4 regions of the Oceanobacillus sp. FSL K6-0118 genome follow, and region 1 is predicted to be linked to each of the others. Evidence: riboswitches for the same ligand, from Rfam matches in the RefSeq annotation. Region 1 holds a riboswitch; each other region holds the start of a gene.
The links. Region 1 has a riboswitch for S-adenosylmethionine ahead of MHI02_RS03915 (acyl-CoA dehydrogenase family protein). Riboswitches for the same ligand answer to the same signal wherever they lie in the genome.
Positions count from the first base shown of each region.

Region 2: another riboswitch for S-adenosylmethionine. It lies ahead of MHI02_RS16175 (ACT domain-containing protein); the one in region 1 lies ahead of MHI02_RS03915 (acyl-CoA dehydrogenase family protein).
Region 3: another riboswitch for S-adenosylmethionine. It lies ahead of MHI02_RS08255 (methionine biosynthesis PLP-dependent protein); the one in region 1 lies ahead of MHI02_RS03915 (acyl-CoA dehydrogenase family protein).
Region 4: another riboswitch for S-adenosylmethionine. It lies ahead of MHI02_RS14085 (methionine ABC transporter ATP-binding protein); the one in region 1 lies ahead of MHI02_RS03915 (acyl-CoA dehydrogenase family protein).

Region 1 covers NZ_JBBOVR010000001.1:735,872-743,711, forward strand. Annotated here, with positions in the region: gene MHI02_RS03900 (multicopper oxidase family protein) at 1-1,347, opposite strand, end outside; gene MHI02_RS03905 (2,3-butanediol dehydrogenase) at 1,642-2,691, opposite strand; gene MHI02_RS03910 (hypothetical protein) at 2,982-3,152, shown strand; gene MHI02_RS03915 (acyl-CoA dehydrogenase family protein) at 3,380-4,564, opposite strand; SAM riboswitch class I at 4,854-4,960, opposite strand; gene MHI02_RS03920 (LysR family transcriptional regulator) at 5,125-5,997, opposite strand; gene MHI02_RS03925 (DMT family transporter) at 6,142-7,113, shown strand; gene MHI02_RS03930 (PspA/IM30 family protein) at 7,291-7,840, shown strand, end outside.
Region 2 covers NZ_JBBOVR010000001.1:3,189,289-3,197,128, reverse strand. Annotated here, with positions in the region: gene MHI02_RS16195 (hypothetical protein) at 69-431, opposite strand; gene MHI02_RS16190 (cysteine hydrolase family protein) at 681-1,337, shown strand; partial or broken gene MHI02_RS16185 (Uma2 family endonuclease) at 1,728-2,024, shown strand; gene MHI02_RS16180 (hypothetical protein) at 2,124-2,285, shown strand; gene MHI02_RS16175 (ACT domain-containing protein) at 2,454-3,002, opposite strand; SAM riboswitch class I at 3,097-3,203, opposite strand; gene MHI02_RS16170 (transposase) at 3,434-4,696, opposite strand; gene MHI02_RS16165 (DUF4181 domain-containing protein) at 5,044-5,481, shown strand; gene MHI02_RS16160 (hypothetical protein) at 6,036-6,218, shown strand; gene MHI02_RS16155 (LysE family translocator) at 6,842-7,474, shown strand; gene blaI (penicillinase repressor BlaI) at 7,566-7,840, opposite strand, start outside.
Region 3 covers NZ_JBBOVR010000001.1:1,594,292-1,602,131, forward strand. Annotated here, with positions in the region: gene MHI02_RS08235 (transposase) at 1-784, shown strand, start outside; gene MHI02_RS08240 (MFS transporter) at 1,195-2,352, shown strand; gene MHI02_RS08245 (hypothetical protein) at 2,368-2,760, shown strand; gene MHI02_RS08250 (hypothetical protein) at 2,840-3,028, shown strand; gene MHI02_RS08255 (methionine biosynthesis PLP-dependent protein) at 3,220-4,335, opposite strand; SAM riboswitch class I at 4,535-4,636, opposite strand; gene MHI02_RS08260 (biotin transporter BioY) at 5,041-5,619, shown strand; gene bioB (biotin synthase BioB) at 5,667-6,665, shown strand; gene MHI02_RS08270 (small multi-drug export protein) at 6,834-7,319, shown strand; gene MHI02_RS08275 (hypothetical protein) at 7,330-7,840, shown strand, end outside.
Region 4 covers NZ_JBBOVR010000001.1:2,751,879-2,759,718, forward strand. Annotated here, with positions in the region: gene sufC (Fe-S cluster assembly ATPase SufC) at 1-336, opposite strand, end outside; gene MHI02_RS14070 (hypothetical protein) at 666-836, opposite strand; gene MHI02_RS14075 (MetQ/NlpA family ABC transporter substrate-binding protein) at 1,009-1,854, opposite strand; gene MHI02_RS14080 (methionine ABC transporter permease) at 2,025-2,681, opposite strand; gene MHI02_RS14085 (methionine ABC transporter ATP-binding protein) at 2,671-3,711, opposite strand; SAM riboswitch class I at 3,866-3,980, opposite strand; gene MHI02_RS14090 (thioredoxin family protein) at 4,186-4,509, opposite strand; gene MHI02_RS14095 (toprim domain-containing protein) at 4,541-4,906, opposite strand; gene gcvH (glycine cleavage system protein GcvH) at 5,036-5,416, opposite strand; gene MHI02_RS14105 (arsenate reductase family protein) at 5,550-5,906, opposite strand; gene MHI02_RS14110 (acyl-CoA dehydrogenase family protein) at 6,227-7,840, opposite strand, start outside.

The DNA of each region.
Region 1 (7,840 bases):
ATAAACAATTTGCCCATTCGACTGATAAAGATTGAGATCGAAAGGACGGCGGTCTAAAATTTGAAATTGAATTAAATGGATATGAATGGGATGGGTGAAATTAGTAATGTTCATAAGAGACCAAATTTCTGTCGTTCCTAATAGTGGCAATTCTGTCACAGGGTCTATCCACCTTTTATTGTTAAGGAGAAGTAATGGTCTTCCCCATTCATCTGTTGTTCCGTTTAATTTTAATGTTCTAATTGCCGTAATTTTATTGCCTTTTAAGGAGGGGATAGATGCTAGATGCTTTGGAATACGATGTCGATCATCTTCTGAAAGAGGCAAACGTACCCTAAATTGCATGATGTCATCTGTTTCGTCTTCCGGATCAGCATTTGGACCTAAATCATTCTTTAAAGTGATTGTTTCTCCCCTATATTTTGAAAAGTCAATAATAACATCAATACGTTCTGCAGGCTCTATGGATATCTTTTCAATTTCTATCGTTTTTGAGAGTAATCCTCCATCTGTACCGATTTGATAAAAAGGCTGTTCAGAGTCGAGGTACAATTGATAGGCACGGGTATTTGAAGCATTTAAGATACGTAGCCGATATTTTCTTGGCTCAACCTCCAAATATGGCCATACTTTTCCATTTACAACAATTTTATCACCAAGAAAGAATGGTGTAATCGAGGGGGATGGTAAATTTTCTGGTGGGTTATTGGGTTGAATAGGGTAAAAGAGTGAACCATCATTCTGAAAAGAACGATCTTGAATGATGAGTGGGATTTCGTATTTTCCTGCGGGTAATGAGAAGGATTGCTCTTTCCTGTCTCGAATAATATACATACCCGCTAGTCCTGCATAAACATTTAGTCTTGTAATACCCATCGCATGGTCGTGATACCATAATGCAGCTGCCCGTTGGTGATTTGGGTATTCATAGACTTTCCTTTTAAAAAAAGGCCCCACCTCTTCAAATCCATTTGTGAACCACGCTTCCGGGTAACCATCACTATCAGAAGTGGTTTCACTACCATGCAAATGAGTTACGGTTCGGACTTCCGGTAAATTGCCTCCAAGTTCATGAAAGATAGATTGATCAATGGGAAGTAGATGTTTTTGTGGGAGATTGTTGATCCATTTGACTTGAATAGGATCATTTCGCTGAACCTCGAATGTAGGTCCTGGAAACTGGCCATTATACCCCCACAAACGAGTCGGTGGTAAGTCTCGATGTAGTTTTTGACTGAACTCTTCCATGGTTACTTCATAATAAGCACCGCTTTTATCCTTGTTAACAGGCTGTAATGTTTCAGGGATAGGAAGTGAATCAACAAATTTGGTAAGCTTAGGACTCATTTTACTATCTCCTTTCTAGTCTCCTATATCAGATTATGATAAGTGCCCCGAAATGGAATAGGCATATATAATCGGTTAACAAAGATACAGGGAATTAGATTCGACTTAAGGAAACTGGGAAAGAGGTATAAATCAAAACGCTAACTCAAATCGCATTTCGAGGTTGCCTGTCCACAGGAAAATATAAAATTTTTCTCTAACAATTTATTTAAAAAAACAACAAGATTCATCGTATCAGCCGACACGATGAATCTTGTTGTTTATACGTTATGAGTCCAATTGTTTTAGGATACTTTATTTTTCACCGCTTAATTCTACTAGAATTTTAGCTTGTGATTTATCATTTGTTAATGCTTCAAATCCCTTTTCAACAATGTCATCTAATTGAATTTGATCTGTAATAATTCCTTGTGGTTTCAATTGTCCAGTTCCCATTAAATCTACTGTTTGTTGGAAACTTGTTGGTGTGTAAGCGATAGATGATGTTACTTTCACACCTGTATTGGTTAAATGCATTGGATTCCAATCAATAGAACGGGCAAAAATGGATACGATGACCATGGTACCACGTGCTTTGGTTGCATCAATAGCTTGTTTGAAAGTTGGTGCGACCCCAGCAGCCTCAAAGCTAACATCAACGCCATCAGGCACTATTGCTTTAATGGCTTGTACAGGATCTGTTTCTCCAGAATTGATAATGTGAGTTGCCCCTAATTCTTTTGCTTTTTGCAAACGAGTTTCTGATAAGTCTAAAGCAATAATCTTACTTGCACCAGCTGCTTTTGCGGCAATAATGGTTAGCAACCCGATTGGACCAGCACCAAAAACGGCTACCGTGTCACCAAACCGCATGTCTCCTTCTTTAATCGCTTGCACTGCAACAGCTGTCGGTTCAACAAGTGCTCCATCTTGCAATGTTAGGGTTTTAGGTAGGGTATAGACAGCACTTTCTGGAACATTTACATAGGAAGCAAATCCCCCATCACCATGCAATCCAATAAAGCTAAATCCATCATACGGGTCTAAATCTTCCGGTTTGTTGCCAAAGGTTAAGGTAGGATTGATCACTACACGGTCCCCTTTTTTATAATTGGTAACATCTGATCCTACAGCTTCCACAACACCAGCAAATTCATGTCCCATTGTTAATGGCGCTTTTTCACCAGTCAAAGGATCATTTTCTTCAGTTGGGATGAATACAGGTCCTTCTTCATATTCATGTAAATCGCTACCGCAAATACCTGCCCATGCAACTCTAACCTGAATTTCATCTGATTGGAGTGCTTTCGGTTCCACATTTTCTACACGAATATCTTTTTTTCCATACCAAACTGCTGCTTTCATTTTAAAACCCCCTAAATAATCTAAGTGCATGTTAAAAAGGATTACTATCTTTCTACAACTCTATTATACCAATTTACTCACTATTTCACAAGTGAAAAACCATTTTTTGGAAAGTGTGAGAATAAAATATTCCCAATTATGGGGATCTGGTTAATCGCACGCTGTAAAGATTTGTATAAGTGCCACTAACCATCGACTTCTATAAACGGGGACTTTCCTCAGCCCCGGAACTATTTTTTGATTCGTAAAGTAATGGAACCGGAATGACTAATAAAAAAGCGGTCCGTGTCATGAAAAAAATTTCAAAATGGATGAATGAAAAAAATTACAGCAAGGATGATTATCAAGATTATTTTGAAGAAGTAATAGATTTATCAAAAGTTGGAAAGCATGCTCAGCTAATCCATCAACAAATTTTTCAGATTTACAATACGAAGATATCATCAATAGTTCCTTTTTAGTAAATGAGATAGAGAGAGGGAAGTTATGGCTAGAAGATGATTTTGATGGTACTGAGGTGATAGGTCCAGTCCTAGTTACAAAGGGAATTTCTGATTTATGTCAGGAAGGTTGAAGAATAAATATGGAAATCGGTAAAACGTCTAAAGGCTGGTATATTTTAAGGTGTGGAAATGTGTATCGTTATTAAAAGGTGGTATAGCGTCATCCTAATACCACCTCATCAAAATTATATATATGTGGTAACTTTGTTCTTAAACAATTGAAAGTCCGTGATAGATTTCTTTGCAAGCTGCATCATGATCATATCATCCATCGGGGGATTATGTAGACCGGCTCGAACATCGCGATAATAACGTTGTAGAGGGCTTTTCTTAGATAAACCTCGTGCACCAACTACCCTCATGGCTAAATCAACTATTTTTATTGCCTTATCCACAACAGATACTTTGGCTGCGTTAATATCTATTGCCATCTTTTGGCGAACTGCTTGACCACTTTCGTCCCATTTTCTTGATATACTGTATAGAAAATTCTCTGCTTCTAACAGATAAAGCTCTATTTCGCCTAATTTTTGCTTCACGTTCGGTAATTCTGAAATAGTTCCTTTAATACTGTTCGGAGAGTAGGTAGTGGCGAATTTCACCGCTTCTTCCTGTGCTGCTTTAGCAATCCCCAAATAACATGCCGGTATATGTAATATCCACGATGCAGGTTGATTATTGGAGTCTTCACGGTATTCTACTAAGTCATCATCATTCACTTGAACATTTTCTAAAATAAGATCATGACTACCAGTTCCACGCATGGCGATGGAATCCCATGTTTCGTCGATGGTTACTCCTGTAATGTCACGTTTGATGAGAAAATGGCCAATTTTATCTGAACCTTCAATGGAAGCAGCAACTACAAAATAATGTAGTGCAGGTGCTAAGGTTGTAAATGTCTTTCTGCCATTAATCTTCCATCCAGAAGCATTTTTTACGGCAATTGTTTCTGGTTTGCCTCCACGTTGAGGACTTCCAGTTGCAGGTTCCGTAATCGCATGGTTAATTAGTGCGCCATTAGTAATAACATCCTCCGCAAAATCTGTATATTTTTCTTTCTCCCAGCTATTATTTTCCCCATTATGTTTCGTAAGTCCCATATGCCAGCCAATAGCCAGTGCTGTTGAACCATCAGCTTTAGCGATTGTTTCTTGGTATTTTAACATTTCCGTTAAAGTGATTCCGGGTCCCTCGTATTCTTTTGGAATCGTAAGTGTGTGATAAGCAATTTTCTTTAAATCCTCTATATTTTCGAATGGAAAACTTGCTTCATTGTCATGTTTGCTTGCACGTTCTTTAAAAGGCTCCACTGTTTGTTGCAGAAGATTCTTTCTCTTTTCAAATGAATAAAGTTCTGTAAGTTTCAATTATATTCCCTCCGATATATTGTATCCTGAAATCTTGCACGCGGGCGCTGATACTGCGTGAAGTATCCTGATATTTTGCTCACGAGTGCTGACATCTCCATGGTGTTTACTGATATCTTACACACGAGTACTGATATCTCCGTGGTGTTTACCGATATCCTAAACACGAGTACTGATATCCCGTGTTTAAGATTCATAATGAAATGGTTTACTGCTGAATAGGAAAAGCCCTCGTCTCAAGAAGATGAGAGGAGGGCAGAAATGGACATCATTCCGGGCGACCTATATTTACTCATCTCTAGAATACTAAGTATTCTTCTGAAATTAGCACCATACAAAAATTTGCTGGTTGCTGAGACTTCATAGGGTCAGTCCCTCCGCCTCTCTTGATAAGAATCCTGATATGTTTACTTGGTATAATTGTAAGTATATATAGTAGATAAGTCAATGTTTTTTTTAAAAGTGCACCTAATCCAATACTTATTTGTGGTTAGTTTGGGATATTTATAAGTTGCGACTAACTGTGGGGCCTGAAGGAAAACCCCACTGATGGAGGTCTTCTATATAGGTGTTATTGGTGCTTGTTTATTTGTTTCAATCGTTTCGATAAATGTTTTGATTGTTGAAGTTAAGAAGGTATCAGCCCTTCTTATAAAGACTGTTTTAATCTTACTATATTGATCTGGGAGGGTATGACATCGGATGAGCCCATTTTTTTCATAATGGGTGGTTGCTGACCTTGGAACAAATGTAACGCCAAGTCCTACGACAACGCTACGAAGGATGGTTTCTAATGTACCGAATTCCATTACCTTTTTTGGAGTAATGTTTTGGTCTCTATACCAGGCTTCTAAGCGTGCTCGGTATCCACAGCCTTCACTAAAGCATAAGAACGGTTCTGCTTTTAAATCTTCTAACGTAGATGTACGATTATCTGAAATTAAAACAAGCTCCTCTTGAAATACTTCATGTGATATAAGATCGGGGTGAAATTCGGATTCTGTCACGAAAGCTCCGTCCAATTTATGATTTAACACTTTTTCTTCTAATGTTTCTGTAACTCCGGTAACTACCGATAAATCAACATTTTTATATTTCTTTATATAGTTTGATAAAATTTGTGGTAAATGAATGACGGTTTCGACGGTACCGATTTCTAATTTTCCAGACGGCTCCTTTTTACTTTGAACGGCTTTCTTCATTTCATTCGTTAACAATAAAATTTGGTTACAATAATTCAATAACTTTTTTCCTTCTGGTGTTAGACTCATCCCACGCCGATGTCGGTTAAATAAAGGGGTATTCAATTCCGTTTCAAGTTTATGAATCCTCGACGTAATATTCGATTGCACATAGCTGAACTCTTTGGCTGCCGCTGTAATCGTTCCTTTTTCGGCTACTTTCTGAAAAATCTCTAAGTCCTTAAACTCCACTATTTTGCCCCTTTCCTATTTTCGTATTTTAATTGTATGATATCACGATTAATGATGGAAATCATTATTATTATTCATTTTACAAGATAACAAAAATCATAGAATATGAGAGTAGATCATTTAGTTGAAGGGAGCAAAGGGGAATTGAAAAATAGTGTGTTGTTAGGGGCTTTTTTGTGTTTTATTTCTGCAGTTTCATGGGGTGCAATGTTTCCTGTAGCACATGGAGCTTTCCAATATATGGATCCTTTCTATTTTACAATCATTCGTTATGTATCTGTTACGATTATTTTGGTACCAATACTATGGTGGAAAGAAGGAAAAAAGGCTTTTCGATTGGAAGGAAAAGGTCTTCCATTATGGTTTTTTGGCACAATGGCGTTTACGGTTTATAATCTTTTTATCTTTTGGGGGGAGGATTTATTAGGTGAATCAGGTATAATGGTAGCATCCATTATGGAATCATTGATGCCGATGATATCCATTGTGATTGTTTGGATGCTCTCTAGAAAGAGTCCCCATCGATTCACTTTATTATGTGTGCTACTGTCATTTATTGGTGCAGTATTAGTAATTACGAAAGGGGATATTCGATCCTTTCTTGGTGTAACAAGTGATTTTGTCCCATCCATAATTATTTTCATTGCAGTAATTGGTTGGGTCGTTTACACGATGGGTGGAAAGGAATTTAGCGGTTGGTCTGCTTTACGATACTCCACGTTAAGCTGTTTACTTGGAACGGTCACAGCGACTCTTATTGTCGTAATGGCGACGTTATCTGGGTATATATCCTTTCCATCGGGGGAAGCTGTGATATCAGCAAGCCCACATTTATTGTTTATGATTATATACCCTGGTGTCATTGCGCTAGTTGGCTGGAACATTGGTGTGAGTATACTATCACCATTAAATTCGTTGTTGTTCATTAACTTTGTTCCCGTTACAACACTCATCATTTCGGCATTTCAAGGTAATCAAATAACGATGTTCGATATTCTTGGTACGGTCTTTATCATCGTTTCCCTCGTGTCCAATAATATATTTATAAGGATGTTACAAAAGAAAAAATCAAATCGGCACGTTCAAACTAATTTGCGGGAAAGTTTATCTAACTAATGAACAAATTCCTTTTTCAAAAAAGCGTTTTGGAACAAAGTATGTACTTTGCTCTGAAGCGTTTTTTGTTATTTCCACCCCAAGTCTTCTGAGAAACACAGTTTTCTCATTTGAAACTTTTCTTCCAATCTCCCGTATAAATAGGTACTATTAAATCAGTGAAAGGTGGAAACAATCATGAGCATCTTAAAACGAATACGTACGATTTTAGCAAGTCATATAAATGTAAAAATGGAAAATCTCAAAGATCCGGAAAAGGAAATAAATGCATATATAAGAGAAATGGAACGTGATGAAAGAGAAATCAAAGGACAGACTGATGCTGCAGTTGTTTTGATGAATCGGGCAAAAAGGAATCTTCACGAATGTCAAACGGAAATGAACAAAATGGAACGTTTTGCAGCTAAATCATTAAAAGCCGGGGATGAAGACAAAGCACGTCAATTTTTAGAAGAAAAGCTGAGCTTAAAGCCAAAATACCATGAATATGAAAAGCAATATGAACTAGCTTCCATTAAAGTAGAACAAATGAAGCTGGCGCAGGATAAACTTTCCGAGGATGTAGCGGAACTTTCCAATCAACGTGATGCGATTGTTGGGAAGCTAGCAATGGCAAAGAGTAAAAAACAAAGGAATGAGACTGGTCTATCTCCATCAAACGTTCGTTTAACTACGTTTGATCAACTGGAGGAAAAGGCGAATAGGGCTTTAGCCGAGGCGGAAGCAC
Region 2 (7,840 bases), 2.5 Mb from region 1:
ATACATAATTATTATAATGGACAAAGTCGAAATTAAAATATCTTTCATAAGATTCCTTTACATAAAAGTCAATTTTTTATTTCTACTAAAATAGTGACAATGATACTACAAATGCTACTAACAGTACCCAAAGCCCCGATAACTATTATCGAAGTACTAGGAATCATAAAACCTACTGGAATAAGTCCTAAGAAAGTTAAAACTATAAAGACTTGATAAATAGTAGAAATAATTTTTACCGCAAGATTATTAAAAAATGATAAAATTAAAGGTGGTAAGAATAGTACTACGAGTATTCCTAAAGATATCCACAGAATGAATGGTTCATCGAAAGAAACAGTATTAGGACCGGTTGGATTTTTAGCAGCTAAAAATAAGGCAACAATAGCTAAAACCATAGTTAACAAAACCATAGAAACTCTTTTTACCATAACAAATACTCCTTTTAGATTTCTAGTATTTAAATATAAAACACTCCACTTCTCCTTTATTAAAAAGTACCATACCCTACTATGTTTATACGTATTTCAAATCAAAATGTTTCATTTACAGTCAAAATATCGTTATTGCACTTGAAATAAATAGAAACCTTTGAACCTATATATCAGAATATTTCCATTTATATAGTGCCATCCGGTACAATAAATATATATGACGAAGAAAAGTAAGGGGGAGGCCATTTGGATCTCAATAAAACCGCACTTTTATTAATGGATCTTCAAAAAGAAGAGGGAACTTCAGAAATTGAGGATATGGAAGGAATTCTTGATAACGCATCCGATCTTAGTGAGGACTGTAGAGAAAAAGGGATACCTATTATCTATACGCGACATATTAATCGTGCGGATGCAGTTGGACTCGCGGCTGGTGAACCGTTAAACGAAAATGGTGAACCAATTTATTACCATTCTAAGTCTAGTTCAATTGAAATTGTCGACGAAATTAAACCGGAACAAGGGGATATCATTATTGATAAACATAGGTACAGTGGGTTTTATGAATCTAATTTAGAACTGGTGCTTAAAAACCTTCATATTAAACATCTAGTCGTTGGTGGTGTTCTAACCGACTGCAGTGTGCTATCAACGGTAATGGATGCGTATTATCGTGATTATCAGGTAAATTTAGTGAAGGATATTTGTGGATCAACATCAGAAGGAGCTCACATGGCTTCCATTTTAATGATGGCCAATAGGGTATACAACCTACAAATCTATGATACAGACCAAATTAGGAAAATGCTGAATGATGAGGATTATGAAGTTTGGGAAACGGATGAACCAGATGAATTAAAATTCAATCCAGAAAATTTAAGAAAGACATTTTCAAAGCTGTAAAATAACAAGGGAAAGCAGTATGTAACAGGTTCAGTTATTATTAAAGTGATCTAAAGGAAGATGTTCAATGTTTTCGGTTATGATAATATGTTGATAGTATAAGCTGAAATGAAGGATTTAATGGTCATTCCGAATGAAAAAGAGAAATATTCATATGCCGATTATCTAACATAGGATGAAGGTAAAAGGTTTGGGTTAATTGATGGGGAACTTTTTATATGTTCCTGTCCCTTCACGTAGGCATCAACAAGTTCTCAGGGAATTATCTACGGCTTTTTCAGTCTTTCTCCAAGAAAAGGAATGCGAAGTATTTTTTGCGCCTTTCGATGTACGATTATTAGTGGATAACAAAGAGGACGATGATATAAATAATGTAGTCAACCCGATTTATATGTTGTAAGTGATCAAGAAAAGCTTGACGACAGGGGTTGTAATGGAGCCTCAGATATGATCATCGAAATACTTTTACCTTCATCTGTTAAGTTAGACCGTTGGAAGAAATATCAGCTTTACGAAAAAGCAGGAGTAAAAGAGTGTTGGATTGTTGATCCGGTTAACAAATCTGTAGAAATACATCTTTTAATTGGTAAACAATACAAATTTCAAGGAGTCTTAACAAAAGGTGATAATATTTCCGTTAATGTTTTAACAGGTTTGAAATTAGACCTAAATCAAATATTTGTATAGTCCTTGGACCGTTTCATAATTTCTGTCACGCGTACAAAGGTGGCAATAAGAGGAGATGCCCCCTGCATAGATGAATGGGATTAATGAGGAGGACAGATGATGGATAACCAATATTTTGTAGGATGGGGTACACTTGCTTTGATAAACGCTGCACTTGCACAAGGGAAGAATAGAACGGGATTAAACTGGTTTTTGCTCTCTCTTGTATTAGGTCCATTGGCAACACTAATTTTGTTATTTGTTGAAAAGAGAGAACAGTAGTACTAAAATGATAATCTCCAATACCTGTAAGAACAGATGAATATTCAAACCTTTTACAGGTTAAAGAATGTTTCAAATAAGAGTCAACAGTATAACAAAAAGGAAAAGGACCATCTAATAGTCAAAACACTGATTAATTAGATGTCCTATATTATCTAACACATATGATCAAACCGAAACACCAGCAAAAAATTCACGATGAAGAGCCGCAACAGCTTTTGGTTCATCATGAGCCTTTACACCTAATACTAAACTTATCTTGGATGAGCCATGACTCATATGTATCATTTCAATATTAATTTCTTTTTTTGCAAGAACATTCGCTGCTCTGGTAATATTGTCTACATTATGATTCATCTCTCCTCCAATTAGCATAATTAGCGCAAGATTACGTTGAATAGTCACTTTATCTGCTGAAAGCTCCGAACTAATCCTCTGAATCAGTTCACATTCTATCTCCTGATGTAATTGATTTTCATGTAAAATAAGGTTAATAGTATCGACACTAGACGGTATATTTCTGTAATAAAGTTGAAAATCCTCAAGCATCTGAAACAACTTTCTTTCAAACCCAACTTCTTTATTCATTCTATACTTGCTGACATAAATACTGCAAAAATTATTGTCACTAGAAATTTCAGCTATGGATGCGTTTTTATTTCCATCTACTAACGCTTTTGCAACTAATGAACTTTCACTATGTTTTTCATTCGCCATCGTATCAGCCCCTTATAGTCATTCACTTTTATACCAAAACACAAAAAGACCTCTTCTACATAAATAAGAAGAGGTCTTAAATCTTTCTGTCCTCCTCTTATCTTCCAGAAATTAATCTGCAGAAATTAGCACCTTTTCAAGAAAAAACTTGAAGGTTGCCGGGCTTCACAGGGTCTGTCCCTCCGCCACTCTTGATAAGAGTTATTAAATATTGGTTATTTAGCTATTTTGGAAAATATATCATAAATGTATTCCCCTGTCAATCCTAATTATCTTTAAGTTTACCTTTTTTTCCCCTATAAGAACATGTTTTCGTCATATTGAGATTCTTTAGGGAAAACTTTTTGCAGTTTCAATGAAGAAGCAAGTTTTTTCCAATACAAATAAACATACTACGCAGTATGTCTATTCTGACTATTCAATTAATTGGTCTAAAGTTGAAATGTTAGTTGTCGTGAATCTTTTGGCTTTTCTATGTATTTAAAATGTCGAATCCCATAAGCATCTTTTTTCAGTATGGCTTCCATTCCCGCCGAAAAACGATATAGAAACATCTTAATTTGATCCTTTGCCTTTATGCCCTTTGCCCGTTCAATCACACTATGAAAAAATCCATTTTGCTTTTCTATTTTCAGTGTCATAAACGTAACCATGATGGACAAGAGTAAAAACATTCTCTTCAGTCTGGGCAAGGTACGAACTCGAATATTCTCTAATTCAAATTCTTGCTTTTGCACGCGAAACATTTCTTCGATACGCCATCTAGTAATATAGGCTTTTAAAACAGAAATTACCTCTGCTTTTTTCTGGATTCGCTTATTTGTAAGCAGCACCATCGGCTCTTTGCCATATCCATACACAACAATCATCGTGAACTTTTTTCCCTTAAGCGAGGGGATTTCTACAGTAAGATGAGAGACTTTCAAATCATAGACGGTTCCCTTTATTTCAGAACGAAAATTGATTTTCCCTTTTCTTCTGATTGCCAAATCATGTACGGAGAACTTTTTATTCTGATACAATAAATTTCGATTTTTCTTCAACCGAATGATAAAGTTATTCTCCTGCTTGAGGATTTTTTTCATGACTTCTATATTGTCATACCCACGGTCCATGACGAAGGTTGCTTTCTTCTCGCCTAAAAGCTGATCTACGTAATCCAAGCCCTTGTATGTTTCATCATTCTCGCTGATAAATCCCTTTTCAGCAGATGAGTATAAATGAGAATAAACTGAAATCGGATGCTTTGTCCTCGGAGCCACGGCAATCATATTGGTTGTCCAGTATCCATTGCCAATTTTCCCTGTCGAACCATCTCTCACTTGCCCAAGAGCTTCCATTTTACAGGCGGTGGGTTTCACAATCTCAGAGTTATCTACCAGAATCAGATTATCTTCTTCTTGCAGGAAAGGTTTTATTAGTTCTTCATAGTTCTCCAACAGCTCGGTTGTTTCATGAAACTCATCCATACGATTGGAAAGTCGCTTGACGGTTTGTATCGTATCGATGGGCTCTTCTAGAGTGCGTGCAATGTTGGAAAGCAAAACAGATTTGCTTTTTGCCATGCCAAATAAAATATCTAGGATAAAGTTTTTATTGGGTTTTTGCATTCCTTCTGTCAATTTTGAAGAAAAATCATAAATGGAACGTTTAGTAGTGTAAATTGCCTGGCTAAATGTGTTATAATTGGTCATAGAAAAAGACTCCTTTTTATGCTGTATATTTTGTTTTGTCCAAATAAAATTTTAGCATATTTAGGTAGGCTTTTTCTTTTTAATTTCCAATAAATTACGTACATTTTGATTAAAAAAGACTAAAATAGGCATCGAAAAGTCCATTTATTAGGTTGAACTTTTCAATGCCTGTTTTTTGTTGGAAGTCAATCTTTATTTTTAGGTAAACTTAAATAATTATCTGATATGAATAAAGCAACTACAATAGGTGAGGTAAGTTAACTTTTTGAATAATTTAGGAAGTTCTATGTAATGATGGCAATTTTTATGTAAAATAAAAATATGTTATTAAGCAAACGTATGGGAGGATGGATGAATTTATGTATGGTGAAGAGCCTAACTTTTTGTTGAGATTTATATTGTTGTTAGCCATTGTAGGGTTTATATTGTTTTTGTTTCATACCATAATGAGAAATTGGCTAAAAGTTGAGAAAAGGAGAGGGAATTTATTTTCAAATAACTATTTCAATGAGAAGCATAAAAAAATAGATTGGACAATTAGAATTATTACAATAGTAATTATCTTATTTACCTATGTGATAACCATCATGAGAGAACCTATGGATAGAACTTATCCGTGGTTTATTATATTTATTCTGATTGGTATTTCAGAAATCGTTAGAGCAATTATGGAGCGAAAGTATGCGGAAAATCCGAATGAATATAAATTAACAATTAGTCAAGTAATATTTACTCTTATATTATTTTTAATTTTGTTCAAGACTGATTTTTTTGGGTTAATATAATACAGTTGGATAATCAAAAAAATTATATTAATTTAGTGAAGAGCCTTGTAGGGTTCTTTTTTCTTCAATTGACTCCATGAAAAAGTTGGCAGTTCCGTTTGTTTTAATAACAGCATTCGCATGGGTTGGGGCTATAATAAGTTCCGGCATCTTAGAATCATTACTTATTATAGTTGCCATTATTCTCAGTATATTTGCTCTCCCAACAGCTTGGACTATAATCACAATTTACAGGAACAAATGGAAGGTAGAAGGAAGAAAAGGATTAGTCCATTTAGTAAAAGCCATACCATCCCTTGTCCTATTACTATTGGCTATTCTTTTGTTATTTGTCGGTGATAGAGATCCAGATTCTGCAATTAACTCTTATCATATATAACAGCTGGAGTGATCGTACTTCCAATCCCTATTTGGATCATTATGTCCCTTTATCATAAGGTCCGAGGTAAGCAGGATAGTGTTAAATAACAATAAAGTTGTTTCCAAACTCCAGTCTCGGTATCAACAATCTAATATTTTGTTAAAGATAATTAAATAATCTAAGGAGGGTTCTTATGGTTAATAAATTAATATCATATTTTTATATTATTGTGGGTGTTCTGGTAGGGATTATAATTGTGAGTGCAATTCGACATGGGGAAATGAATTGGATGTATATTGGTAGGACAATTGCTATATCAGCTTTAGTATTCTTTTCTTTATTGTTTATCCGTATAGGAATTAAAAAAAGTAGGTAGTGAATAATTGGGCGATCCTTTTACATTGACTAGGAATTCAAAATGTAAATAATAAATTAGGATTCATTTTATCTTCCAAATACATCAGTGAATTAGTTATATTTATCCTACTCCCACCTTTATACGCTGCGTATTTATAAGGGGATTCTTTTCTTAAAGGACGCGCTAAACAAATCTCTATAATCTTTGTTCTTTAATAGACTTCTAAAGATATTCATATAATCTACCAATCTGCCTCTGATAAACTTTTCAGACTGAATTTCTTGTATTTTTATTGCATAAGATATAAAAATATTGCATGTATTTATAAACTCTTTCTCCTGAAGATTTAGATGTTAGTCCGTATGAAACGATTGCTACTATGGATCCACGTAGCAAATCAAATATAACATACATTAACTTGTAAATGAAACTCCATTTTGATTAATCTTTTTTCAAAATGGAGTTTTTGAAATTGGAGGCTAAATAAGGATAAAGGTAACTCTTCAGTTAATATTTATTCTGAAGCTACCAATTTGATTGAAAAAAGTCAAATAATAATTATAAAAGCAATTGCATAAATATACATGATTTTAAATTTTTATGATATGATAGTATTTACTTTTTATAGGGGTGTGAGGTTAATGGCATTATTCTTTACATATGTTATTGCGGGACTTGCTGTTGCAATGCCAGTAGGGGCAATTACGGTAGAAATGACGAAACAAGGTCTTAAAAACGGATTTATGCACGGTTGGGTTGTGGGGTTAGGTGGAATGACCATTGATTTTGTTTTAATTTTATGCCTTTATTTGGGGCTAGCCTCAATTTTGCAACTTCCTTTTATTCAAATTCCTATGTGGTTCATTGGTGCAATATTTTTGTTACTAATCGGATATGATTCCATTAAGAATGCGGACAAGGATATAACATTATCAGGAGAAAAACCGAAAAAATCATTATGGTCTACTTATCGTAATGGATTTCTTGTTGCCGTATCGCCAGGGAATATTGTTTTCTGGTTAAGTGTATTTGGGGCAGTACTAACCAACTCGTATAATGCGGCTGAGCCAGCCAACTTTTTAATTATCGCTTCAGGTGTTTTAACAGGAATTTTATTGCACGATATAGGGTTATTAACCATCGTGGCGACAACTAGAAAAGTAATGAGCCATTCCATGATTAAAGGGTTTTCTATCGTTGCAGGATTAGTATTAATTGGTTTTTCATGTTATTTTGTTTATCAATTTATTATGGCGATAACACATGTTATATAGAGATTCAGCGAAGGGAGCGATTACGGTACTAACCATAATCGCTCTTTTATCAGTATCTTATTTTTAAAAAAATATTACCTTGTCTTGCCCTTCATTTTTCTTTAGGTTTTTTGTCCAAAATGGAACGTAATTCTTTAATATCATCTTCTGATAAAGACTCTTCCTGAATGAACTGAACTAACATCGACTTTAAGGTTCCACCATAAATTCGATCAATGAAGGAGCGAGCCTTGGCGCGCTGACACTCTTCTTGTGAATAAAGTGGATAAAACGTATAGACTCTTTGATCTTTGTTGACACCAACTGCTTTTTTTTGAGTAAGACGATCTAAAAGAGTACGTATGGTTTTCGGCTTCCAATCTGTTT
Region 3 (7,840 bases), 860 kb from region 1:
GCAAAGCTACACAACAAATGTTGTAAACGGTAATATTCAGTTATTGGATAGTCATATCAAATTACCTAAACTAAAAATGGTCAAAATCAAGCAACATAGAAAGATACCATCAGAATACAAAATCAAATCTTGTACCCTATCTATGACCTCATCAGGAAAATACTATATTTCTATTCTTACAGAGTACGAGAAGGAGATAGAAAGCAAAGAAATTGAAAAAGTAGTCGGGTTAGATTTTGTGATGGATGGGTTGTTTGTCGATAGCGAGGGTGAGAAAGCCAATTACCCTAAGTTTTATCGACAAATGCTTGATAAATTAGCAATGGAACAACGTAAACTTTCGCGTAAAAAGAAAGGCTCTTCTAATTGGAATAAACAACGTATTCAAGTAGCTAAAATCGGGGAGAAGGTCGCCAATCAACGGAAGAACTTTCTTCATCATAAGTCGAAAGAACTAGTAACTAACTATGATGCTGTTGTGATTGAAGATTTAGACATGAAGGGGATGTCACAAGCACTAAAGTTTGGTAAAAGTGTCGCTGATAATGGGTGGGGGATGTTTACTTCTTTCTTACACTACAAATTAAAAGAACAAGGGAAACGACTTGTCAAAATAGATAAATGGTTCCCCTCTACAAAAACCTGCTCGAAATGTGGGGCAGTAAAAGAAATCAAATTATCAGAACGCACTTATCAATGTGCATGTGGACTAAACCTTGATAGGGATTACAATTCAGCACTCAATATCAAAAAAGAAGGCATTCGATTGTTAGAAAGTGCCTGATAAAAAAATAAACTCTTGGAACAAGAGGGTTAGCTTGGTCAAATTCGTCAGCTACCAAAAGTGGCGATTACCCAAGAAGCCCCCACTTCAAGCAACCCGTAAGGATGGTAAGAGGGGGTAGTTCACTGAGTTTAGAATTATATGTTAATCATAAACGTTTAAGGAGAAGGCACCATCATTGTTGGATTCAATCCAACTATGGGTGGTGCATTTTCTATTTAGCGGGAAGGAAATCTTTCCCGTCTAGAGCTTCGATTACTCGTTCTACCGTAAAGATTTGAATAAGTGCATTTAAGGTATATGTCTATAAAGCTTGGCAAATACCAGTTTTTCAAAAAAATGAAATGTTAGATTCTGAAAAGCTCGTCTAATTTTTTATCACCCGCATACAATATTTTGAGGTGAAAAAATTGAGAGAAGCGCAGGTAGACAAATTACATATCTTATTAGTGATGTTCTTCATTAGTTTAATCATGAGTATCCAATCTCCAATTTTCACTCCTTATGCAGCGATGGTAGGTGCGTCAGGTGTATTAATTGGTATTATGCTTAGTGTTTCACAGTTGGCAAATTTAACTGGAAATTTGATTGCTGGTCCTTTGGTTGATCGGTTTGGAAAGCGAATTTTTATTACTCTGCCTTTACTTGTGTCTGGCATTTTGTTCATCGCCCATGGTGTTGTTGGTGATACGGTTAGCTTGTTAATGCTTAGGGCCATGAATGGATTTTCGTTAGCGTTTTTAATTCCAGCAGCAATGGCATTACTTTCGGGATATGCCAAAAATAGTGTACAGCAAGGAAAAAACATGGCAATTAATGGAATACTAGGAACGATTGCTAGTATCGTAGCTCCTGTAATCGGAGGACAACTAGGTGTGTCGATAGGGTATGCCAATACGTATTTCGTAATAGGTTCTGGATTAATTTTAACCTCTATCTATACGATGAAATTTATAAATGAAAGACAAATTGTTATGATGAAAAGGAACTCAAAAACAGTTTTGAGTCTGTGGGATGTTTTAACTACACCGGGTCTTCAGGTTGTATTTTTGACTGGATTTGCGGTGATGTATATTCATGGGGTCCTTATTTATGAAATTCCTTACTTAACGGTAGAAAAAGGTTTATCTACTGCGGTTACTGGACAATTATTTAGTTATTTTGGTATTGGAACGTTTATATCCTTATCATTGCTTTTTATTAATAGGTTCGACCCTGTGAAGCGGTTGATCCTCGGGTTATTTGGAATGTGTATAAGTTTGTTTGCACTATTTAATTCTCTTCTATCATTAAGCATATTGGTTTTCCTTATTGGTGTCTTTTTTGGAATTATGATGCCGGCGATGGCTACTGCATTAACGGATGTTGTTTCAAGTGAAGGGCATGGGAGAGCTTTTGGCGTTATGTCAGCAGTTTATTCGTTAGGGATGATTTTCAGTACCTTTTTTACAGGTATTATTCGTAGCTTTATTTCACCTTATTTTATTGCATTTTTGATAGGAATGGTTGTTTTGACACTGATTGGTTATTCAAAACTGCAATCTCCAAGTCCAACGAAGTCTTATTAGGAAGGGGAAGGGAAAATGAAAAAAATACTTCTAGCTATTGGGGTTATAGCAATTCTTGGATTTGTTGCTTATTTAGAAAAACCTGAAAATAACTACCATGGTTTCGTTCCTGATTTACACGTCGATTCAACACCTACCATTCGCGAAGAAATCGAAAAGGAAATTGAGGAGGAATCCATTGAAGCTTATGCTCACTTGGAACAAGAAAGTACTCCTGCCATGTCAAGTGTGGAGCTTGAATTGGTAGATACTTATGAAGAGGATGGCTATATGGTTGAAAAATATCGGAAATATGAGGTGTATAGAAATGATGATGGTGTTATTGTGAAAAAAGAACCGACTTCAAACTATGAATTTTTAAAATATAAAATAGACGAATCGAGTGAGTCTATGGGAACACATAATTAAAACTGGCTAAGATAGATTGGCCAGTTTTTTGGTTAGAAAAGAAGAAATAGCATAAACTATAAAAAAGAAGGTGACTAAAGTGGAAGAAAATAAAGAAAAATATACGGTTGCAGGAACTGATATTGAAGAAGTAAAAAGAAAGAATGCGGAATCTGGACTATCCTATAATGAGGTAAAGGCATTACTAGCATCAACAGGAGGTCTAGAAACATCCGTTTACAGTAATACGGATGTAGAGGAAATTAAAAAGAAATTGAACTCTGATTAAAAAAGAATAAGTGATAGAAAGGGAGCCGATACATGCATTAGCGTTTGTTGGCTTCCTTTCAGTAGGTATGAATTACCTTGTTTTATTTATCCACCTAAACGGGCAGTAAGACTCCGATCTTAAGCTTTTGGGAAAGGTGGGAAATCATCAGTGGGGGATGAAAGAAACCCCACACCGATGGTTAGTCTTCTTTATACTTCCACCTTAGCTAAAATGGAAAATACCTGTTTTAAGTCTTGAATTAAATCTTCTGCTTTCTCAACTCCAACTGAAAAACGTAATAGTCGATTATCTACTCCTCGTTCTATGCGTTCTTCCAGTGGGATATCAGCATGAGTTTGAGTTGCTGGATAAGTAATAAAGCTTTCGACGCCACCAAGACTTTCCGCGAATGTAATAACTTGAAGATTTTGTAAAAATGTATCCACCCATTGGCTTTCTTGTAATTTGAAGGAAAGCATACCGCCTTTACCTGGATAATATACGTCACTAACCAAGGCTTCGTTCTTTAAATAAGAAACAATGCTTTTTGCATTTTCTACATGTTTATCCATCCGTAATGAAAGTGTTTTTAATCCTCTTATTAAGAGCCAACAATCAAAAGGTGAAAGGACAGCACCAGATGCATTATGGATGAAGGATAATTTTTCACAAATTTCATTGCCTTTTGCAACAACTAAACCAGCTAATACATCGTTATGTCCCCCGATATATTTTGTCGCACTGTGAACAACAATGTCTGCACCTAAGTCAAGAGGTCGCTGTAAGTAGGGGGTCATAAACGTATTGTCTACAATCAGTAAAAGATTGTGTTTTTTGGTGATAGCTGCAATCTGGGCAAGGTCAATTTCTTGCATTAATGGATTCGTTGGCGTTTCGAGAAATATGGCTTTTGTATTTTCGGTGATTAATTGCTCGATTTGCTGATTGTTTTCAAAATCGGTGTATGTCGTTTGAATATGGTATGTATCTGCGTAATGTTGAAGCAAGCGATAGGTACCACCGTAAATATCTTTAGGAACAATCAACTGATCCCCAGGTTTAAACAAAGAAAGAACGAGCTCGATTGCTGCCATGCCAGAACTACATGCAAATCCGCTATCTCCATTTTCTAGATCAGCAAAGCCCTCTTCCAATATGGTTCTTGTAGGATTTTTTGTTCGGCTGTAATCGAATCCAGTTGATTGGCCTAGTCCTTGATGTTGGTATGCCGTCGATAAATAAATAGGTGGATTGACAGCCCCCGTTGATTGATCACTCTTATTGCCTAATTGAACCAATCTCGTTTCTATACTTTTGTCTGACATTTTTTCATCTCCTTATAAATGAGTGGACCCTGCAAGGAAGCCCTATTGTTTCATCGTAGGATAATCAATAGTAATATTACGTTAATATTCGTTTGCTAATTACTATTTCCTGATCTTATTTTTCACATGAATCAAATGCTAAAATAAAACCCTCTTCCTATAGATAAGAAGAGGGTTGATGCACAATGGCTATTTTCTCTTCTTATCTACAAGCATGATGCTCCTGGAATTGGCACAGTTCTCTGTAAAGTCTGTTGCCGAGGCTTCAAAGGGCCAGTCCCTCCACCTCTCTGGATAAGAAATTTGGATATTCAGTTAAATATTAGACTACACGTATTCGTATTAATTGTCAATAAGAATTTTGGTAATTTTTTGTTTTTTACATAGAAGGTTTTTACATAGAATCATTCTTCATAAACATAATTTCCCTATTACACGGACAAAGTCATCATTTAGTAGGGAGGAAAAGTCCGTGACAAGAGTTCTCACGGACAAAGTTAGCACCCAGCGCAGTAAAAATGTCCGTGAAAAAGCTATCATGGACCAAATCACATTTCAATATCTATAAATGTTAGCAAAGGAAGTATATCTCGTTCGTCAACCCTATATAGTTAACGGTTGACAATTAGAAGAAAATAAAATATCATATTTTCAGAATATAAATTTAATAGAGTCCATTTTTATAGGTCTAGGGAGGAGATTTTTATGAAATTAAAAGCTGTCGATATTACGCTTGCGGGTCTGTTCGCTGCTCTTATGGCTATTGGCGCTAATATTACTGCATTTATCGTTATTGGAGGAGTTCCTATTACGTTAACTACTTTCTTTTGTATTTTGTCAGGTCTATTGCTTGGAAGTAGGTTAGGAGCTATTTCGATGACGGTATATGCCTTGGTTGGGTTAGCAGGGGCCCCTGTTTTAGCACAATTCTCGGGAGGGCCATCTTCGGTTATATCCCCTACGTTTGGATTTGTAGTATCTTATATCATTGTTGCGTATTTAGTAGGGAAAATAACGGAGAAGAGAGCTACAAAAGCAAATTTCGTATTTGCTTCCATAGTTGGTATGGCAATTAACTATGTATTTGGAACGACCTGGATGTACTTTGCATATCAATTATGGTTTGGTGCACCTGAAGGATTTAGCTATGCGGTGGCGTGGTTATGGATGTTAGCACCACTTCCAAAAGATATTATTTTAACTATATTGGCTGGCGGATTAGCATACCGGATTTATGGGAAAGTTTATAAATCTAGAAATTTAAGTAGTACAAAGACTGCTTAATGGTTTATTTGTAGAGAGATATTTTATAAGAGAAAGGGGTATGGGGAATGGTAAATGATTGGTTTGGAATGGCAGAACGTGTCATTATGGGGGAGGAAATTACAGACGAGGAAGCATTGTCCATTTTAGATAGTCGAGACGAGGAACTTTTGTTATTATTACAAGGCGCTTATAAAATAAGACATCATTATTATGGAAATAAAGTAAAATTGAACATGATTATTAACGCAAAATCTGGGCTTTGTCCAGAAAACTGTGGGTATTGTGCCCAGTCTTCTGTTTCGGAAGCACCTGTAGACAAATACACTTTTGTAAATGAATTATCATTACTAAGTGGTGCAGATCAAGCAACTAAATTAAATGCTGGAACATATTGTATCGTTGCAAGTGGTAGGGGACCGAGTAATCGTGAAGTGGATACTGTAGCTTCTGCAGTTAAAGAAATTAAGCAAAGATATGATTTAAAAGTTTGTGCTTGCATGGGTATATTGAAGCCTGAACAAGCAGAGAAATTAAAAGAAGCTGGTGTGGACCGTTATAATCATAATATCAATACATCTAAAGCGCATCATCCAAACATTACAACTTCTCATACGTATGACGATCGTGTAGATACAGTTGAAACTGCGAAAAGTGCAGGAATTTCTCCTTGCTCTGGTATTATTGTAGGGATGAAGGAATCAAAAGAAGATGTCATTGATATGGCAAGAAGTCTAAAGATTATCGATGCGGATTCCATTCCGGTTAACTTCTTACATGCAATTGATGGAACTCCATTAGAAGGAACAGAAGAACTGGATCCAAGATATTGCTTAAAAGTATTAGCATTGTTTCGTTATATGAATCCAATGAAGGAAATTCGTATTTCTGGTGGTAGAGAAGTAAACTTAAGGAGCTTGCAGCCATTAGGGTTATATGCAGCTAACTCTATTTTTGTTGGTGATTATTTAACAACAGAAGGCCAAGAAAGCACTGCTGATCATAAGATGATTGAAGATCTAGGTTTTGAAATTGATTATAATGAAGTACCTGAAAAACAAATATAAACAGTGATCAAACCTGTCTGGATAGACGGGTTTTTTAATTCCCTAAACTCTTGATAACCTAAATAAAGCAATTTTTAGAAAATAGGCTTGCTTTTCAATAAAACAGTGTTATAGTGTTTATATAGATATACACACCTTAACACTTAAATACATTGGGAGGAATTTTTTATGAAAGCACTTTGGGGATATGTATTAGTTTTTATTTTAGCAGCGGCACCATTTTTTGAAGCATATGGAGTGATTCCAATTGCCATTATTTCGGGATTGTCCATCGTACCCGTAATGATTATTGGGTTGGTTGGAAATTTGTTAACCGTATTACTTCTTATTATGTTCGTCAATCAGTTTAAAGCTTGGAGAAGTAAACGTAGAAAAGATAAGAAGCCAAAAGAAAGTAAACGATCCGCTAGAGCACAAAACTTGTGGAAGAAATATGGGTTGCCCGGTTTAGCAATGTTCGGTCCATTAGTTGCCGGAAGCCATTTAACCGCCTTAGCTAGTATGACATTTGGTGGAACGAAAAAGAAAACATTCATTTGGATAACGATTAGTATTACGACCTGGAGTATCGTTTTTACTGTTTTATTATATTTCGGTATCGACTTTATTGGTTTAAAGGACAAAGGCATTATTAATTACTTTAATGGAAATTAAGAAGGGGTGAATGAAATTGTTTAAAGATGCATTTTGGTTGGTTAAGATGGAGTATAAGCAACAATGGATAGCGGTTATTTCAACGTTTATCATGTGTTTAATTGTTGGTCTTTTTATGGGAACATTTCTTTCGGGATTTACTAGTTTCCACTTTGAAGTGAACTCTACTTCTTTTGATTCATATTTCCTTGACTTTTTGTTTTTAGGTTTAGCACCTTCATTTGCAACTTTATCTATGGCCAAACCATATTTAAGTTATCGAGTAGCGAAGCATAATCCTTATGGAAAACGAATGGCAGTACTTCGCTCTTTACCTATTTCCGTCTCTGTTTTAGCTTTGAGTCGGACATTGTTTATGCTATGTACTCTTGTCATCATGTCGTTTGCGTTTTTCGGAGCAATGAGCATCATTATTCTTATATTTTCAAATAACATTTTAGAATGGATGACGATTGGTGACTATGTTATCTTTGTTTTCGTTTGGTTTGGATTTATGTTAACAATTGGTGGGCTTAACCCTT
Region 4 (7,840 bases), 2.0 Mb from region 1:
TTCACGACGAGCATTAATTGCAGAACGTAAGAAATCAGAAGTAGTAACCCCAGTTATTTCACTAGGATATTGCATAGCTAAGAAAAGACCTGCACGTGCACGTTCGTCTACTTCCATTTCTAATACATCTTCTCCGTCAAGCGTGATACTACCTTCCGTTACTTCATAACTTGGGTGTCCCATGATTGCAGATGCAAGTGTTGACTTACCTGTACCATTCGGTCCCATGATTGCGTGGAATTCTCCACTTTTTATAGTAAGGTCTACACCTTTTAAAATCTCTTTTCCTTCAATTTCAACGTGTAGATTTTTGATTTCTAAAACTGATCCTGCCATAATTATACCTCCAAAGACTGATATTTTAACTATGTTGAAATGAATATTAATCCATTCTCAATCTATTCTCATTACAATCTTAAAGCATTTCCAATTAATTATCAACTTATTAACTAGTAGACTCTAGAATATAGGTTTTATAAGATAAAAGCAAAAAATATAACTTAAAATGCAGAATTGCTAAATTTGATCCAATATTTACTTAAAAAACTTGGACGATACCATAGTTGCACTTATGCAAATCATTACGTTGGGGCGAGTATTCGAGCCCAGACAGACAAAATTTATCAAAAAATGCTGGCACTAAGTAAGCACCAGCATTTTTTAATTTATTTATGAATTTGAGATGTAGCCTCTGCAACAATTTTTTTACTCAATGCGTAGTCTTGTTCACGACGTCTTTCAACTTTCATACGATTAGAGAGTTTTCTTTCATATTCAGAATAGTTCATCCCATGTGACTTTTCCATGGCTTTTTCCATTTCATGTGTATACTTCATGTATAACTTAATCATCCTTTCAAAAGGTATAAAATAATTTTAGCACTTGATGTTTTATCTTACAACATGAAATTCAATGGATATAGTTCGATTCATGAACGTATAACACTCTTCCATTCATATATGATTAAGTTATACAAAATTGCTTTATTATCCTGCCAAATACTAATGTTTATTTGTCATTTTGTCCTACTGGAACTACTGCACCATCATATTTTTCTAATATAAAGTTTTGAATCTCTTCTGAGTGAAGAACTTCCACTAATTTTTTAATTGCTTCATTATCTTTATCTTCAGCGCGAACAGCAACTACGTTCAAGTATGGTGAATTTTCATCTTCAATAAATATTGCATCTTCTAAAGGATTTAATCCTGCTTCAATGGCATAGTTCGTATTAATTGCTACTAAAGCATCTGCTTCTGATTCATACATTTCTGGTAAGAATGCTGCATCAACGTCAGGTGAAAATGTTAAATGATGAGGATTATCCACAATATCGTCTACCGTTGCTTCCGCTTTTTTAACATTCTTATCTAACGTAATTAAACCTTGTGCCTCGAACAATGCAAGGACACGACCATGGTCAGCAACAGAACGACTCATAATGACTTCTGCGCCATCAGGAATATCTTCTATACTTTTAATATTTTTAGAATAAACACCCATTGGCTCTACATGAATTCCATCAAAATAATCTAAATCATTTCCAGTGTCAGCAATTGTTTGCTCTAGATATGGAATGTGTTGGAAAAAGTTCGCATCTAATTTGCCATTTGCCAAATCATCATTTGGAAAAACATAATCTTGGTATTCTTCAATATTTAATGTAATACCTTCTTTTTCTAAGAGTGGTTTTGCCTCTTCTAAAATTTCAGCATGTGGGGTACTAGAAGCGCCAATGGTGATTTCCGCATCCTCTGTTGATTCATTTGCTGAATTCTCATCTGATGATCCACCACAAGCAGTTAACACGATGGTGAAAAGTAAGACTAGTAATGTACCTAATAATTTCTTCATATTTACTCTCTCCCCTTATTATTTTTTGCTTATAAAGAAGACTTCCATCAGTAGGGATTTTCCTACATCCCCACTGATGGTTAGTCGCTTTTATCGGATCTTAACGGGTAGTTGACTTCTTTGTTCCCCTTAAGCTTGAGGTGGGGGTCTTACTGCCCGTTTAAGCTTGTCTATCTTTTATCCATTTTATTAGTGATATAGTCTCCAATAAATTGGAAAATAAAAACGATAATTAAAATCAGAATCGTACATAGTAAAACAACATCAAATTGCCTTCTCTGGAATCCGTAAAAATATGCATAGTCCCCTAGTCCCCCGGCGCCGATAACACCTGCCATTGCGGTATACCCAATTAATGCTATGGCGGTTACGGTTAAACCAGAAACTAAAGCTGGTTTTGATTCAGGGATAAGCACTTTAAAAATAATCGTACTTGTTTTTGCCCCCATAGATTTTGCCGCTTCGATTACCCCTTTATCTACTTCACGAAAAGCAATTTCAGCTAATCTAGCATAAAAAGGTGCCGATCCGATGATCAGGGCCGGTAGAGCAGCTGTAGGTCCCCGAACCGTTCCTACAAGAAAATTCGTAAATGGGAAAAGTAATAGTATTAATATGATAAAAGGAATAGCTCTAAAGACATTGACAATACTCGCAACGATAACGTTAAAAGTTGTATTTTCCCAAATTGCATCTTTAGATGTTAAGTATAATAGTAAACCAAGGATAATACCTATAATAGCTGTACCAATAAGTGCGATAATAGTCATATAAAAGGTTTCATAAGTTGCAGTCCATATATCTTCCATCTTTATATTAGTCAGCATTACGTATAACCTCCACTTCTACTGAGGTTTCATGGTGAATGAATTCAATCGCATTACTAATATCTTTTTCATTACCTATAAATTGCGTAATTAATGTTCCAAATCCACCTGTTTGTGTCTGCGTAATTTTACCTTGCAAAATATTAATGTCAATTGGGAATTTCTTCGCTAATTGACTTATTAAAGTCTGATTTGTTGACTCTCCGATAAAACGCAAACGTAATAGAACACCGTCATGGTTTACATTATGTAACAGATTCTCAATATCTTCTGTTTCATCTTCAGAACCCGGCTCCATTAACTGAGCTACGAATTTTTTCGTCACAGGTTGTTTGGGATGAGAGAAAACATCAAGGACATCACCTTGCTCCACGATTTTCCCTTTTTCCATTACGGCAACCCTATTACAAATTTTACGAATCACATTCATTTCATGAGTAATCAAAATGACTGTGAGACCAAGCTTCTGGTTAATGTCGACTAATAAATCTAAAATAGCATTGGTTGTTTCTGGATCTAGTGCCGAAGTTGCCTCATCACAAAGCAATACTTTCGGATTGTTTGCTAATGCACGTGCTATCCCAACACGTTGCTTTTGACCTCCACTTAATTGAGAAGGGTATGCTTTTTCTCTACCAGATAACCCTACTAAGTCAATTAATTCTTGGACTATTTTTACTCTTTTTTCTTTGGAAACCCCTGCAATTTCAAGTGGAAAAGAGATATTATCTTCAACCGTACGGGACCATAACAAATTGAAGTGTTGGAAAATCATCCCAATTTCCTTTCGTGCGGAGCGCAACTCATTCTTTGTTAATGAGGTGATTTCTTGTTTATCAATAATAACATTTCCTTCAGTTGGTTCCTCCAGGCGGTTTAGTAGTCGTACGAATGTACTTTTTCCAGCACCACTGTAGCCTATGACACCAAAAATCTCACCATTCTCTATATCAAGGGTTAAATCATCTACCGCTGTTAATTTCTTATTGTCTGATGTATAAACCTTACGTAACCCTTTAATTGAAATCAAAACGAATCCTCCTTCATTCAGCTAGAATCTCTTTTAGTATACAACATCTAGCATTGGAAATACTTGCAATAATCGTGTGATACAAATGTATACTAAAATAAAAAACGCCTTTCTGAACATGAGAACAGAAAGACGCTTACTATGTCATTCCATTCTCTCATCTTTCAAAGCAATATGCTTTGCAGGAATTAGCACCTTTTTCAAACAACATTGTTTGAAGGTTGCCGCGGTTTCTTCAGGCCTTGTCCCTCCACCGCTCTTGATAAGAGATTGATAGCTTACTAGTATAATATTAAAACCATGATAGCACTATGCCCTTAGGTTTGTCAAATAACGAAGCAAAGTTACATATCCCCTTAGGAAACTTGGCATGTCGTCAAGCTTTTTAAGAGAATGCCTTAGTTAACTCAGACAGATAGGAGAGTATTTTCTGTCCTACCGATCAAAAATAAACCTGCTTTTGTCGATTTCACTTCAGTTATTTCCAAATAACTCTGGCTTATACTGAATTAAATAACGATAAATATTTCCTATAGACCTAAAAGCATAGATTTTTTCTTTTATTTGATTTTCTTCTTTAATAAGTAAACATGGAACACTTTCAATCTTGTTGTCATACATAAATTCTGGAAAATACGATGCATTCATTTCATAAAAAATGGTTTCTTTATGAACAGATTCGATTTTTTCTAACATCGTTCTTGCCACACTACATGTTCCGCAAAAAGGGGTGTAAATATATAATAGATATCTTTCTTCATTTAATGCTTGTTCTGTTATTTCTTGCAATGAAACCACCCTATACCGATTAAATTGAACGAATAATCATTTAAAATTCTTTTATTAAGAATAAAGGGTTAACTGAGAAATGTTTACCAACTAGTGTAGTTGCAAGGATATGTTCGGGTGTTGTTGCAACCTCCCTATATTCACTACTTACATAAATATGATCAGCATGTGGTAATTCACGCGCAAGCTGCTTTCTGAGTTTTATTCCTGAACGATCTTCGTCCACTAAAATAAAAACATCCCTATCATCTAATTGATACATTTCTAACATCTCGTCAAATCGCTCTACTCCTAGTGTACCGTTCGTACAGACAATCGTTACGTCGTCATTGATAACTTTTTCGATTTGACGTTTATCGGTCAACCCTTCTACAATGATTACTTTTTCCGAATCAGACGTTATCATCACACAGCACTCCCCATGTAAGCAAGTAAGATGCTCGTTATAAGTATCCTGTTTACATAAGTATATGATAAAATGGAGGATAACTATACGCTTTTTAGAATAAATGTACGTTAGCCATGTTTTTTTGTTTTAATTATCTATTAGTTCCTCGTACTCATTTGGCTTCAACATTGAATCTAATTCAGACTCACTTGATGGTTCTACTACAATCATCCATGCTTTTTCGAAAGGTGACTCATTCACAAATTCTGGATGATCTTCTAATTCATCATTTACTTCAACTACTTTTCCGGTTATTGGAGCGTATAGCTCAGACACCGTTTTAACTGATTCAACACTACCGAATGGTTCATTTAATTTAATCTCATCGCCCACTTCAGGCAGTTCCACGAATACAATATCTCCTAGTTCATCTTGTGCGAAGTCCGTAATCCCAATACGTACGTTATCCCCTTCTTTTTTTACCCATTCATGCTCTTTTGAATATAATAAATCTTTTGGTAAACTCATCATCTATCCCTCCAAATGTTCGTTTGTATAATCCTATTACTTATAGGAAAAACTTATGTTTATAATGCTGTTCAAAAAGGGCCAAGATCAGCTAAATTCGCAGTGTTTTTTTCACCAGACTTTTGAACAACCTCTATAACCAATTTTCTGTAAACATCTCTTCTTTAAATCCAACCGTTACTTTATTTCCATCTGTAACTATCGGACGTTTAATTAGCATCCCATCTGAAGATAAAATTTCTGCCATTTCCTCTGTGGATGCATCCTTAATCTTTTCTTTTATATTTAATTCTCTATATTTTTTCCCACTTGTGTTAAAGAATTTCTTTGCAGGTAATTCGCTCTTCTTTATGAGACTTAATAACTCTTCTTTTGTAGGTGTTTCTTCTACAATATGAATTGCATGATACTCTATTTGATTATCATCAAACCATTTTTTTGCTTTTTTACATGTTCCGCAGTTTGGATACCAGTAAAAAGTTAATGCCATTATGTACACTCCTTGCTCATGATCATTTCTTCTATCTTATCATGTTTTCCAGCTAAATACATTAGTTTGACTTATCACTGGCGATAGATAGACTTTACTAGAATCAAACATGAAACTATAGCATTCATACCAAGTTATCAGTATTCACTCGCTGAATATCAGTACAACTCAACCTGAAAAGCAAATAAAGATATGATTCCCATTATATTTCGGGAATCATATCTTTTTCTTTGTTTACCAGGGAATTATAAAATTCGCTGCATGTGGATAATTATTCAGAGAAGGCCACGTCCAGCTCCAGCGCCTTTGTTCTTTCAAAATCAAACTACATATTTTTCTTCTTCAATAATTTTAGCGGCAATTTCACGCTTTTTCTTCACAACGTTAAATGGGTTGTGACGTGTTAATTTACGTAAGGAAGATAACATCATACGTAAAGTATCTCCTTCGCTGGCAGCGATAATCGTTTCTTTCGCATCAGCTTCCACACGATTAAATGCTTCTTGTACGTACACTTGTGTATAAAGAAGTTTTTGGTTATTAGCTGCTTCTCCGGATTTTTTTATTGCCTTTTCTGTCCGTAGAATAGCCGCTTCCATATTATAAACCTCGGAAACCATATCTGCCAAGTTCACAAGGATTTCCTGCTCAAATTCAATCTTTTGCTGGTATTTTTGAACAGCTAACCCTGCAGCAAACAATACGATTTTCTTCGCATTTTTAAGTAAGTATTTCTCTTGTTCCAATGTACCAGTTCCAACCTGTTCAGGCATCTTCGTTACTAATTCTTCTTGAAGATCTTGAGCTTGTTGCATTAAAGGTAATTCACCTTTCATCGCCTTCTTCAATAAAGTTCCAGGTACAATCAATCGGTTAATTTCATTTGTTCCTTCAAAAATACGATTAATTCTTGAATCTCGGTACATTCTTTCAACTGCATATTCTTGAATAAATCCATTTCCACCATGTAGTTGAACTGCTTCATCTACTACATAATCCAATACTTCTGTAGCCGTAAATTTATTTAATGAACATTCTATTTGATATTCGGCTATAGCTGCAGCTACTTCCCTTCCATCATTTAATTGCTCATCTGTTAAAGCTCCCATTCTTTGTTCGAATAATCCAACTGTACGATATACAGAACTTTCGTTAGCATAGATACTTGCAGCCATCGTAGCAAGTTTTTCCTGTGTTAAAGAAAAACTAGAAATCTTCGTATTAAATTGCTTACGTTCATTTACATATTTCACACTAGCTTCAAGAGCATCTTTTGCCCCACCAATTCCACCAATGGCCAATTTATATCTTCCAACATTAAGAATATTAAAGGCTATCTTATGTCCTTTCCCTTTTTCACCTAAAAGATTCTCTACTGGGACCTGTGCATCATCTAAAACTAGCGTTCGTGTAGAGGATGATTTAATTCCCATTTTCTTTTCTTCCACACCAGTAGAAACTCCCGGATAGTCTCGTTCAACGATAAAGGCACTGAAGTGTTCTCCATCAATCTTTGCATAGACTACAAATATATCAGCAAAAGCAGAATTCGTAATAAATTGTTTTTCGCCATTTAATACATAATGTGTTCCAGCCTCATTTAAAACTGCGGTTGTTTTGGCTCCCAATGCATCTGACCCTGATGTAGATTCTGTTAGCGCATATGCTGCAATTAGTTCACCAGTTGCAAGTTTTGGTAAGTACTTTTTCTTTTGTTCTTCATTACCAAAAAATACGATTGGAAGAGAACCGATCCCTACGTGTGCACCATAAGAAAGGGAAAAACCACCAGCTCTTGAGAATTCTTCTGTAATTAGAGCAGAACTTGTCTTATCTAAACCTAATCCACCATATTCTTCTGGGACATCAGCTCCTAGTAGACCTAATTCTCCAGCCTTTTTGAGAAGATTTTTATTTAAATCGAAGTTCTGATT